2 regions of the Bradyrhizobium sp. BWC-3-1 genome follow, and region 1 is predicted to be linked to the other one. Evidence: riboswitches for the same ligand, from Rfam matches in the RefSeq annotation. Region 1 holds a riboswitch; the other holds the start of a gene.
The links. Region 1 has a riboswitch for cobalamin ahead of metE (5-methyltetrahydropteroyltriglutamate--homocysteine S-methyltransferase). Riboswitches for the same ligand answer to the same signal wherever they lie in the genome.

Region 2: another riboswitch for cobalamin. It lies ahead of RX329_RS28985 (DUF1636 domain-containing protein); the one in region 1 lies ahead of metE (5-methyltetrahydropteroyltriglutamate--homocysteine S-methyltransferase).

What each region holds. Positions count from the first base shown of each region.
Region 1 covers NZ_CP136625.1:7,957,711-7,963,468, reverse strand. The annotation lists gene RX329_RS38205 (GNAT family N-acetyltransferase) at 1-175, opposite strand, end outside; gene RX329_RS38200 (EAL domain-containing response regulator) at 722-1,936, shown strand; gene RX329_RS38195 (4Fe-4S binding protein) at 2,514-2,717, shown strand; cobalamin riboswitch at 3,500-3,700, shown strand; gene metE (5-methyltetrahydropteroyltriglutamate--homocysteine S-methyltransferase) at 3,799-5,758, shown strand, end outside.
Region 2 covers NZ_CP136625.1:5,967,687-5,973,444, forward strand. The annotation lists gene cobN (cobaltochelatase subunit CobN) at 1-2,430, opposite strand, end outside; gene cobW (cobalamin biosynthesis protein CobW) at 2,430-3,479, opposite strand; gene RX329_RS28985 (DUF1636 domain-containing protein) at 3,476-3,859, opposite strand; cobalamin riboswitch at 3,954-4,172, opposite strand; gene cobO (cob(I)yrinic acid a,c-diamide adenosyltransferase) at 4,213-4,848, shown strand; gene RX329_RS28995 (cobyric acid synthase) at 4,859-5,758, shown strand, end outside.

The DNA.
Region 1 (5,758 bases):
GAAGGCTGAACTCCGGTCCGAGGCCACCTAACTCGGAAAGTAGCTCTTCGACCGCTTTTGCGACCGCGTTCTCATCTCCTGGCACGCTCTTGCGCAAAACCGTGCCCGCGCTGGACGTGCCTTGCCCTTCAGCGCCAACACGAACACCTGACCGAGCCCTCTGGAGGAAATTCATGCTCAGGAGGATACAGAAAACGCAATTGAGAGCAACTATCTGGCTCGGTAGGAAGCAGCACGTCCACACTCGCTATAAGCAACAGAGCTGAGGTAATCGCAAGCCATTGCCGTTCTCAGAATCGACTCCGGTTTGAGCAGCTGCGAACTCATGATGGGCTGCCTTCGATTGGAAAACAATCACCAAACGGCACACGCCGGTCATGTCGATCAAACGTTCGTAAGAGTGATTGCCGATCGTCGCTCACGAACTACTCTATTCAATAAATCGTGCGCCACGATGATCGCAGCGCCATAGAGCGTCAGCTCGGTCCGTCCGAAGGAGAGATTCCCACCTCGCGTACGACATCGTACAAAGTTGCGCGAAGCGCGACAGGTATCATACGCGTGCGCCCGATAAAATCGTCTGAGCAAGATCGCGAAAGATTTTGCACACTAATGCACTATCTTAAGCTTATCTCGAACAATCGAAAGATATCGGGAAGCACAGCTTGTTTGGACCTTCGCTCCTCGTTTAAGGCACCGTCACGGAACGGGAGTGGTTGCGATGGAACATGGTCAGGCCGAACTGGTCGGAGGGAAACCTGTAATCTTCGGGCAACGTAAGGTGCGGCCGCGGGCATGCCTGGCGGTCGGCAAACGGCATCTGCGCGCCTTTCTACGGGATGTGCTGGAGGATATGGGATTTGTTACCAGCGAATGCAGGACTGCTGACGAGTTGCCGCATGTACTCCGCACGGAGTTCCCTGATCTGATCCTGCTCGGCATTGGCTCGGACCGCATCGAGCCTGGACGATTGCTCGAGATACTGGTACGCGAAGAATTTGCAGGCCGAGTGCTGGCGTTCGGAGCGCGCGAGTCGATCATCATGGCGGCAGTGCAGCAGGTCGGCAGTGAATATGGACTTGCTATGCTGCCGCCGCTCAGGGCGCCGTTTGCAGCCGAGACGTTGCGCGATCGGATCGGCATACTCTTGCCAAGAGAGCCGGCGCCCCGTCCCGCGGTCCATGTCGGAGAAGCCTTACACGCTGGCTGGCTTGAGCTCTGGTATGAGCCGAAGTTTGACGCGTGTACCCTTAGCCGCCGCGGCGCCGAGGCGCATGTGCGAATGCGGCACCCGACCTGGGGCGTTGTTCCACCGGCCTATTTCATCCCGGAATCTCACGATCCGCATTTTAGGAACTTGTCGCAGTTCGTGATCGACCGCGCGATCAAGGATTGGCAGTATCTTCTGGAGCAGCAAACTTCGATCGATCTCTCCATCAATCTCCCGGCAGCATTCCTGATTGACCCGCAGGCGGTACGCGATCTCTGTCGGCGCATGCCGTCGCACGCCGCTTTCGGCGGTTTGACGATTGAAATCGAGAGCGTGGAAGCGATCGAGAACCTAGATCTCCTGGTCGAGGTTGCGCGTGAGGTTCGCTTTCACAACATTGGCCTTGCAATCGACAATGTCGGTGCCAATTGGCCGCAGCTGATGGGGGTGACAAAATTCCCGTTCATGAAATTGAAAGTGGATCGTCAGTTCGTCGGCGGCTGCGCGAATGGGCCCCTCAAGCGAACGGTGTGCCGCCATATCGTCGATCTAGCCAAAGAGTACAATGTGCGCACCGTCGCCGAAGGTGTGGAGAGCCAGGCTGACCTAATCGCTGTGGCCGAACTCGGCTTCGACCTTGCGCAGGGCCATCTGTTCGGAAAAGCCATGCCACTGAAGCAATTTGCACAGTCATCTTTCAACCCTGCTCCAGCTCGTCTAAAATAGTTGCGAGTGGCTGAGTGCGGCCAAGCGACGCTCAGGAGCACCGCCATGCCTACTCGGCACCAGGCATGAGGCTGAGTGCAATTCGGTCTGCAGGGCCAGTGTCGCTCGTCCCGCCGCCACTTCATTTCCCTCCGAAGCTTGTTATACCACAAGCCCGTTTTGGCAAGCCTCCAGCGAGTCCTCCGCGCAGCTAGCGTTGCAGCCATGAGCGAGGCTTGCACAAACCTCCAGTCGGGGTGTGTGACCGGAGGTTTGCCGAGATCCAACGTAGACCTGCGTCCGTTGGCGGTTTTTTGTCGCCGCCGGTTGAGGAAGCGTCAGCCTCGCTTGCCCCCGCGCTGACGTGCCAAACAAACCGACGGACGCTTCCAGCGTCAAGTCGCGACTGACTCTCGCAAGACGGGCCGAGGGCTCGTAGCCTGAAATTGAAGCGACCTGTTGCTGTCGCAGATGCAACATGGTCTCAGACCCGGGACAGCCGAATTGGGCAAATTGCCCAACATTGAGCGCGTCTGCGTTTGGCACGGCATTTGAAAGGGATCGCCCATGGCATCGCTCGCCTAAGGAGTCGGAAGGCATGGCTTACAAGATCGTCGCTTCGCAATGCACCGTTTGTGGCGCATGTGAGTTCGAGTGTCCCAACGCGGCGATCAGTCTGAAGCGCGACATTTACGTTATCGATGCCAAAAAATGTACGGAGTGCGAGGGCCATTGCGACACGCCGCAATGCGCGGTGGTCTGTCCGGTCCCTGACACCTGTGTCCCGTCCAAGACAGGATAGGCAGCCCGCGACCAAAAGGCCTCATCGCTCGATTTCGCGAACGAAGTTGTAGATGTGGGACCTTGAGGAGACCACGACCGCATGGGGCGCATCGAGGTCGATTAACATCGTTATGAGCTTAAGACGCTGAGCGACTCCGAGGAACCCCTCAAAGGGCTCTGTCGGAGGACACCGTCGAAATTGTCACGAACAAGGACAAGGCCCTCGATGCTCAGTGGCCGCGTTAAGGCCTATCATCGCTGGCCGCGAGTCGAGGCGAGGCAGACCGGCGTCGAGCGGCCACGGACGCATCGAAGCCGGCGCAAAAGTCGCTCAGCACGTGAACACCTATTGCACCGAGAAGATCATCTTGGCCAACCTCACGGAGGCGGACGACCTCGTGCCTGGTCGGGCCGCCGAACACCAAGGAGCCGACCTGATCATCCGTGCGGTCCTGGAGCAATCCGGCTTTCGAAATGTCTAGGGAGCCTCGTGGGCTGTGACCAAACGGATGCCGGCCGAGATGATCGCACCTTCCCGACGCGCTGGTTCGAAAAGCTGCTGACGGAAAAGGTCGCCTCCTCGCGATCACACAGATACCGAAAGCGGCCCGGGTTCGTTCCGGTCGTGGAGCTCAACCCTTACGCGAGCAACGAGCGAATGCATTTCACAGCGGAGCCTCCACAGATCCGGGCGTGTTCACCAGGCCGCGAGCAAGACCGTCGTGCCCGCCTAGTGCGCTCGTAATCGCTTGGGCAATATCGCAGCGAGAATCGGTAGGTTGACGCATCGATCCTCGTGCGCATAATTCAAGCCGTCGCGGTCTCCGGATTTCGTTTGATCTGGAGCTAAGAGGGAAGCCGGTGCAATGCCGGCGCTGCCCCCGCAACTGTAAGCGGCGAGCCGCTGTCCAACGAAGTCACTGAAGCCATGCGGCTTCGGGAAGGCCGGACAGCAGCGACGACCCGTGAGCCAGGAGACCTGCCTCGACAAGATATCGTCCACGGGCGGGGCGTCCCGGTGTGCGCCAAGCAGTTGTCGCTCACGCGATGTTCGCTGTCTGCGTCCGCCATGGCCTTTGCCCCAACATGGGGTCTAAGCTATGTCAATCCTTTCGCTTCCCGTTGCCACACTGGGGACGTCACGCATCGGCCCACGACGCGAACTCAAATTCGCGCTCGAGAGCTACTGGGCGGGAAAATCCAGCGAAGCCGAGCTCCTCGAGGCGGGGAGTGGACTTCGTGCCGCTAATTGGGCACGGCAGAAATCCCGCGGTGCGACCGTCATTCCTTCGAATGACTTCTCGCTCTACGACCATGTGCTCGATACCAGCCTAATGGTCGGCGCCATTCCCGACGTTTACGGCTGGAACGAAGGTCCTGTGTCGCTCAAAACCTACTTCACCATGGCGCGTGGCGCTCAAGACGGTGGTCACGCTCAGCATGGGCCCGGCGTAGCCGCACAGGAGATGACGAAGTGGTTCGATACGAACTACCACTACATGGTGCCGGAATTTCACCAGGATCAGATCTTTAAGTATGCCTCTCGGAAGCCGATCGAGGAATATGAGGAGGCAAGAAGCCTCGGCTATCAGACGCGGCCCGTCCTAGTGGGCCCAGTCACTTTCCTGAAGCTCGGCAAAAGCGTAAATCCCGCCTTCAATCCGCTGTCGCTGCTTGATCGACTCCTCCCCGTCTATGTCGATGTTCTCCGCGAACTAGCCTCGCGCGGCGCTGAATGGGTTCAGCTCGACGAGCCATGCCTAGTGATGGACGTCGACGAAGCATCTCGGGCCGCTGTCCGCCGGGCCTATGCTCATTTCGCTAAGGCCGTGCCGACCCTTAAAATCATGCTGGCCACATACTTCGGGGGTGTCGGCGACAATCTTGAAACAGTATTGGCCTTGCCCGTTGCCGGGGTTCATGTCGACCTGGTTCGTGCACCTGACCAGTTGGACGCGATTGTCGCCAGAGCAGGTAGAGATCTCGTGGTCTCGCTCGGTGTCGTTGATGGTCGCAACGTGTGGCGCTCTAATCTGCCGGCGCTACTCGACCAACTTGCTCCTATGGTCAAAAAACTGGGCAGGGACCGTGTTCAGATTGCCCCCTCCTGCTCGCTGCTACATGTTCCGACCGACATTGAACTAGAGATCGATCTCGATCCCAATCTGAAGACGTGGTTGGCGTTCTCAGTGCAGAAGATCAAGGAACTTTCGATATTGGGCAAAGCGCTGGCTGGCTATGCTGCCGACGTGGCCGATGAACTCACGCTCTCAGAGGATGCATCCGTCACCCGCGAAACATCGCCGAAGATCCACAGTGCGAACGTCGCCGGACGAATGGCCGCGATCGACGATAGCATGCGTCGCCGTCGCAGTGCGTTCACCCAGCGCGCCGACGTCCAACGCGTCGCCTTCGCATTGCCGATGTTTCCAACCACAACCATCGGATCCTTCCCGCAAACGGCGGACGTCCGCAATGCGCGTGCAGCTCATGCGCGGGGAGCGCTGAATGACACGCAGTACGAGCAGCTTCTGAAAGCGGAGACAGCCCATACCGTGCATTGGCAGGAAGATATCGGCCTGGACGTGCTCGTACACGGTGAGTTCGAGCGCAATGACATGGTTCAATACTTTGGCGAGCAGCTGTTGGGTTTCGCATTCACCAAGCACGGCTGGGTTCAGTCTTATGGCTCGCGGTGCGTTCGCCCTCCTATCCTGTTTGGAGATGTCTCCCGCCCGAAGCCCATGACCGTTAAATGGTGGCGACATGCGCAGTCTCTGACCAAAAAACCCGTCAAGGCTATGCTGACCGGACCGGTGACGATCCTGAACTGGTCGTTTGTCCGTGACGACATCCCGCGGAGCGAGACATGCCGACAGATCGCTCTCGCGATCCGAGACGAGGTCATCGACCTTGAGGCGGCTGGAGCGACCATGATCCAGATCGACGAGGCTGCGTTGCGGGAGGGATTGCCGCTGCGCAAATCGCAGTGGAAGGACTATCTCGATTGGGCAGTGGACAGTTTCCGCGTTTGCTCCTCCGCTGTCGCTGACGGAACTC
Region 2 (5,758 bases), 2.0 Mb from region 1:
GTCGATGCGGGGTCGGCCAAGCTCGGCGGGCGCGATGATGTCGTAGCCGGTCACACGGCCGGAAGCATGATCCCAGCGCGGTGCGAGGCCAGCCAGATGCAGCGCCATGGCAAACTCTTCGCCCGCGGTGCGCATCGTCGCCGAGCCCCAAAGATCGACGACAAGGCCCTTTGGCCAGTCGCCATGATCCTGCAAATGACGACGTAGCAGTTCTTCGCCGAGCTTGATGCCTTGCGCGTGCGCCGACGGCGTCGGCACCGCGCGTGGATCGACGGCAAAGAGATTGCGACCCGTCGGCAGCACGTCCTGGCGCCCGCGATAGGGCGAACCTGACGGCCCCGGCGCGACGCGCCGGCCCGCAAGCGCGGCCCGCAAAGCGTCGCGTTCCGCGTCGCCGCAGGCGCCGCGGCCGAACACATGCAGGCCGTCGCCGAACTGGCTTTCCTTGAGATCGCAGACGAAGCGGTCGATCCGCGGGATCGCTTCGGCCGGAGCGGCCGCTGCATCGAGGCCAAGATCGTCTTCGAGGCCAGCCGCGCGTGCCTCATCGCGGATCGCGGCGATCAGACGCTGGCGACGGGCGGGATCGAGGCCATCGGCCGTCGAGTACTCGTCGAGGAGCTGTTCGAGCCTGCGCAACCCGTCCGGCACCGCTGATGCGGCGAGCTGCGGCGGCAGATGGCCGATGGTGACGGCACCCAGGCGCCGCTTGGACTGCACGGCCTCGCCGGGATCATTGACGATGAAGGGATAGATGACGGGCAAATCGCCGACCAGGGCTTCCGGCCAGCACGCCTGCGACAGCGCCACGGATTTTCCGGGCAGCCATTCCAGCGTGCCGTGCGCGCCCATGTGCACGACGGCATCACAGCCCTGCTCGCGGAGCCAGAGATAGAACGCGACATAGGCATGGCGCGGCGTGCGGGCGAGATCGTGATAGTCGGCATCGCGCGCGGTCGCATCGCCACGCTCCGGCTGAACCGCGATGATCGACCGGCCGCATTGAATCGCAGCGAAATGGAACGCGCCGTCGCGACAACCCGGATCGGTCTCCAGCGCGCCCCAGGCTTGCGCGAGATCATCCTGCAACACTTGCGGAAGGCGCGACAGTGCAGCACGGTAATCGGCGACGCTCCAGCTCAAGGTCTGCTTGAGCAGCGTCTCACCGAGCGCATGGACCGGATCGAGATCGAAGCCGGCCTCCGCGAGATCGGACACCAGGGCCTCGACCGACGCCAGCGCATCGAGACCCACCGCGTGCGCGATCTGATGCGGACGGCCCGGATAGTTGGAGAGCACGAGTGCCATCCGCTTGTCAGCGGCCGGCGTCTCCGCAAGACGCCGCCAGGCCGCAACGCGCGCGGCCACGGCCTTCACGCGCTCCTCGTCGGGCTTGTGTGCCAGATGCGAAAATTGCAAATCGGGATCGCGCATCGCGGCAGACTTGAAGCTCACCACGCCCGCGAACAGGCGGCCGTCGACCTCGGGCAGCACCACATGCATCGCGAGGTCGCCGGGCGACAGGCCGCGGAGCGAGCTCGCCCAGTCCTCGCGGCGGGCCGTGGAGAGCGCGACCTGGAACACGGGGCAGGATGCGGCATCGAACGGCGTCGTGCCGTCGTCGCCCATCGCCGAGAACGCCGTCGCATTGACGATCGCGGCCGGAGGATTTTGCGCAAGATGCACCCGCAACCAATCCGCGACCCCCGCGGCTTTCAGCGAGGTGACGAACACACCAAACACGTCGAATCCCTTCTCGCGCAATGCGGCGATCAGGGCATCGACCGGGCCGGTGTCGGCAGCGGTGAGATAGGAGCGATAGAAGGTCACGAGCGCGCGCGGCCTGCCCTCACCCGACGTCGGCGCGGCGACGACGCCGCGCGCGGGGTCGTAAAAGCCCATCTCGGGCACTGTCATCTCGCCGATAACTGGCCCCGCATAGAGTCCGGAGGCCAGCGCAAGCTGCGCGATCGCGGCTTGCGATGCGACGGGGCCGCCGGTGTCGCAGAGCACCTTGAGCCGCCGCAACGTCGAGACCGGCAGGGTCGAATACGCGTCCAGCCGCGTATCGTCGCGGCCGTCGGCCGGCAGCACGGCCAGCACGATGCCGCGCTCCTTCGCCAGCTGCTGCAGGGCCGCGAGCCCATACGGCCAATAGGATTCCCCGCCGATCAAACGCACGAGAATGCCGCGCGCGTGCGCAAGCGTGCGTTCGACATAGGTGTCGACCGAGAGCGGATGACGGAGCTCTGCGAGATTGACCAGTCGTAGCGACGGCAGGCTGTCGCGGCCACGGCGCCAGCCGGCCGCGAACGCGGCAAGATCGGAATCCGAATACGAGAGCACCACGAGATCGGCCGGGTCCTGGCCAATGTCCCTTGGTATCGCGGTCTCCTCGAGACCGCGGCTCTCGCGGAAGACGACGTGCATCAGATACCGGATCCTGAAAGACCGAGTCCCGCCTTGATCGCGGCCTCGTCGATATCGCCGTGCTCGCCGATCACGACCAGCTTTGACTGCCTCGCACCCGCGCCCCAGGGCTTGTCAAACTGGTGGCGCACGCGCTCGCCCACCGCTTGCAGCAAGAGGCGCATCGGCTTGCCTTGCACCGCGATGTAACCCTTGACGCGCAGCACATTCTGCTCGCGCGCCAGACGCTGAACGGATGCAACCAGCGCTTCGATATCGGTGACCTCAGGAAGATCGATCACGACGGACGCAAAATCGTCGTGCTCGTGATCCTCTTCGCCGTCGTGATGCGAGGGACGCGCGGCGAGATCGTTCTCGGCGGCAGCACCGAGGCCGAGGATGAGGCGCGCGTCGATCGCGCCGTCGGTGATCGCCAGCATCGGCACGCGGCGCGACATCTCGGCGGTGATCGCCGCCTTGGCTGCTTCGAGGCCTGCCGCGCCCGCAAGATCGGCCTTGGTCAGCAGCACGATGTCGGCGCAGGCGATCTGGTCCTCAAACACTTCCGACAGTGGCGTCTCATGGTCGAGATTGCCGTCCGCCGCGCGCTGCGCTTCGACGGCGTCAGGGTCGGGCGCAAAACGGCCGGCGGCGACAGCTTCGGCGTCGGCCAGCGCGATCACGCCGTCGACCGTGATGCGCGAACGGATCTCCGGCCAATCGAACGCCTTGAGCAACGGCTTGGGCAGCGCCAGGCCCGAGGTCTCGATCAGGATGTGATCGGGCTTGACGGCCCGCGACAGCAGCTTCTCCATGGTCGGAATAAAATCGTCGGCGACGGTGCAGCAGATGCAGCCATTGGCGAGCTCGATGATGTTCTCTTCCGGGCAATTCGCATCGGCGCAGGATTTCAGAATCTCGCCATCGACGCCCTCGCTGCCGAACTCGTTGACGAGCACCGCGAGCTTCTTTCCATTGGCATTGGCAAGCAGATGCTGGATCAGCGTGGTCTTGCCGGAGCCGAGAAAGCCCGTGACGACCGTGACCGGGACTTTTGCGAGCGAATTCATTCGGCGGCCTCCGGCACGACGGCCAAGGGGGAAATGGGGGGAATGCGGGCAAGCGATTGCTTGCGGAATATCTCCGGGCGGCTGCGCCAGGGCACGAGGCCGTCGGGCGCGGCCGCATAGGCCGCGGCGCCCGCGACCACATCGCTCGCATTCGCATCCGACAGACGGCCATAGACATAGGACCAGCGGCCGGGCGCGCTGAGCGCGACGGAGCAACCCTGGTTGCATGCAGACAGGCATTCGACGGGAACCACGCTGACGCCGTCGGGCACGCCGGCCTCGAGGATCGCGCCATGCAGGCGCTTGCCGGGCGTCGTCTCGCCTTCGCCAAGTGTCTCGCCGGCGCGGCAGGCAATGCAGACATGAAGTGTGACGGTCATCGCTTCTTCCAGAATAAACAGCGGGAAGCGATGAGGCCCACGAACCGTTCTTGCGAAGGCCCGTTTCCCCGTCGCGGAACACCCCGTCCGCCGGTCCAAAATCGTCCGCGTTGGCAGGTCTCCCGGCTTGCGGAGCAGGGTTTCCCCTTCGATCCCCGCCTTCCCGATCCCCTAGGGGTCAGTGGCTTCGGGCATCTCTCCGGTCACGGTCGCGGGGGCGGCTGCATTTTGGAACCAAATCTTGCCGATTCGGACCCTATCGCATTCCCTCTTCGCCTGTCGTAGGACAGGAACCAACGCCGGGCCACCATTTGCCCCCGACCGCCTCTTGTCAAGCCGAAGGACCCCGTCCGATGACGCCCGAACCGGATACCCAGACGGCCGACGAAACCGACGCCCGTCACGCCTCGAAAATGGCGAAGAAGAAGGTCGCCCGCGACAAGATCATGGCGACCAAGAGCGGCGAAAAGGGCCTGATCATCGTCCACACCGGCGCCGGCAAGGGCAAGTCCTCCTCGGCCTTCGGCATGATCGTCCGCTGCGTCGCCCATGGCTTCCCCTGCGCGGTCGTGCAGTTCATCAAGGGCGCCTGGGACACCGGCGAGCGCCGCATGCTGACCGGCCATTTCGGCGACCTCTGCCAATTCCACGCCATGGGCGAGGGTTTTACCTGGGAGACGCAGGACCGCGCCCGCGACATCGCCGCCGCGCGCGCCGGCTGGGAGAAGGCCAAGGAGCTGATCCTCGACCAGAATCTCCGCATGGTCGTGCTCGATGAGATCAACATCGCGCTGCGCTACGACTATCTCGACATCGCCGAAGTTGTCGATTTCCTGGTGGCCTCGAAGCCGCCGATGACGCATGTCGTGCTCACCGGCCGCAACGCCAAGGACGAGCTGATCGAGATCGCCGATCTCGTCACCGAGATGACGCTGGTCAAGCATCCGTTCCGCTCCGGCATCAAGGCGCAAGCCGGCGTCGAGTTCTAAGAAACTCGCGATGGCGCGCGCATTGATGATCCAGGGAGCCGGCTCGGACGTGGGCAAGTCGCTCATCGTTGCCGGCCTCGCACGCGCCTTTGTGCGACGCGGCCTGCGCGTGGTCCCGTTCAAGCCGCAGAACATGTCGAACAATGCAGCCGTCACCGTTGACGGCGGCGAGATCGGCCGCGCCCAGGCACTCCAGGCGCTCGCCGCCGGCGTCGAGCCGCACACCGACATGAACCCGGTGCTGCTCAAGCCCGAGACCGATGTCGGCGCGCAGGTGATCGTGCAAGGAAAACGCATCGCGACCGCGCGTGCGCGTGAATATGCGGCGATGAAACCGTCATTGATGGGCGCCGTGCTGGAGAGCTTCGAGCGGCTGAAGGCGCGCGCCGATCTCGTTCTGGTGGAGGGTGCCGGCAGCCCGGCCGAAGTGAACCTGCGCAAGGCCGACATCGCCAATATGGGTTTTGCGCGCAAGGCCGATGTGCCGGTCGTGCTGGTTGGCGACATCGACCGCGGCGGGGTCATCGCGCAACTCGTCGGCATCAAGACGGTGATCGACCCGGACGATGCCGCGATGATCCAGGGATTTGTCATCAACAAGTTCCGCGGCGATCCCACATTGTTCGATGACGGCTACAGACTGATCGAAGAAAAGACCGCATGGCGCGGCCTCGGCGTGCTGCCCTGGTTCGCGCGCGCCGGCGAGCTGCCGGCCGAGGATGCGCTGGGCCTGAGCGATGCGCGCAAACCGGGTCAATGCAAGATCGCCTGTCTCGCGCTGTCGCGAATCGCCAATTTCGACGATCTCGATCCGCTCAAGCTCGAGCCCGGCGTCGATCTCGTGATGGTGCGGCCGGGCGAGGCCATTCCCGGCGACGTGCGCCTCGTCATCATTCCCGGCTCGAAATCC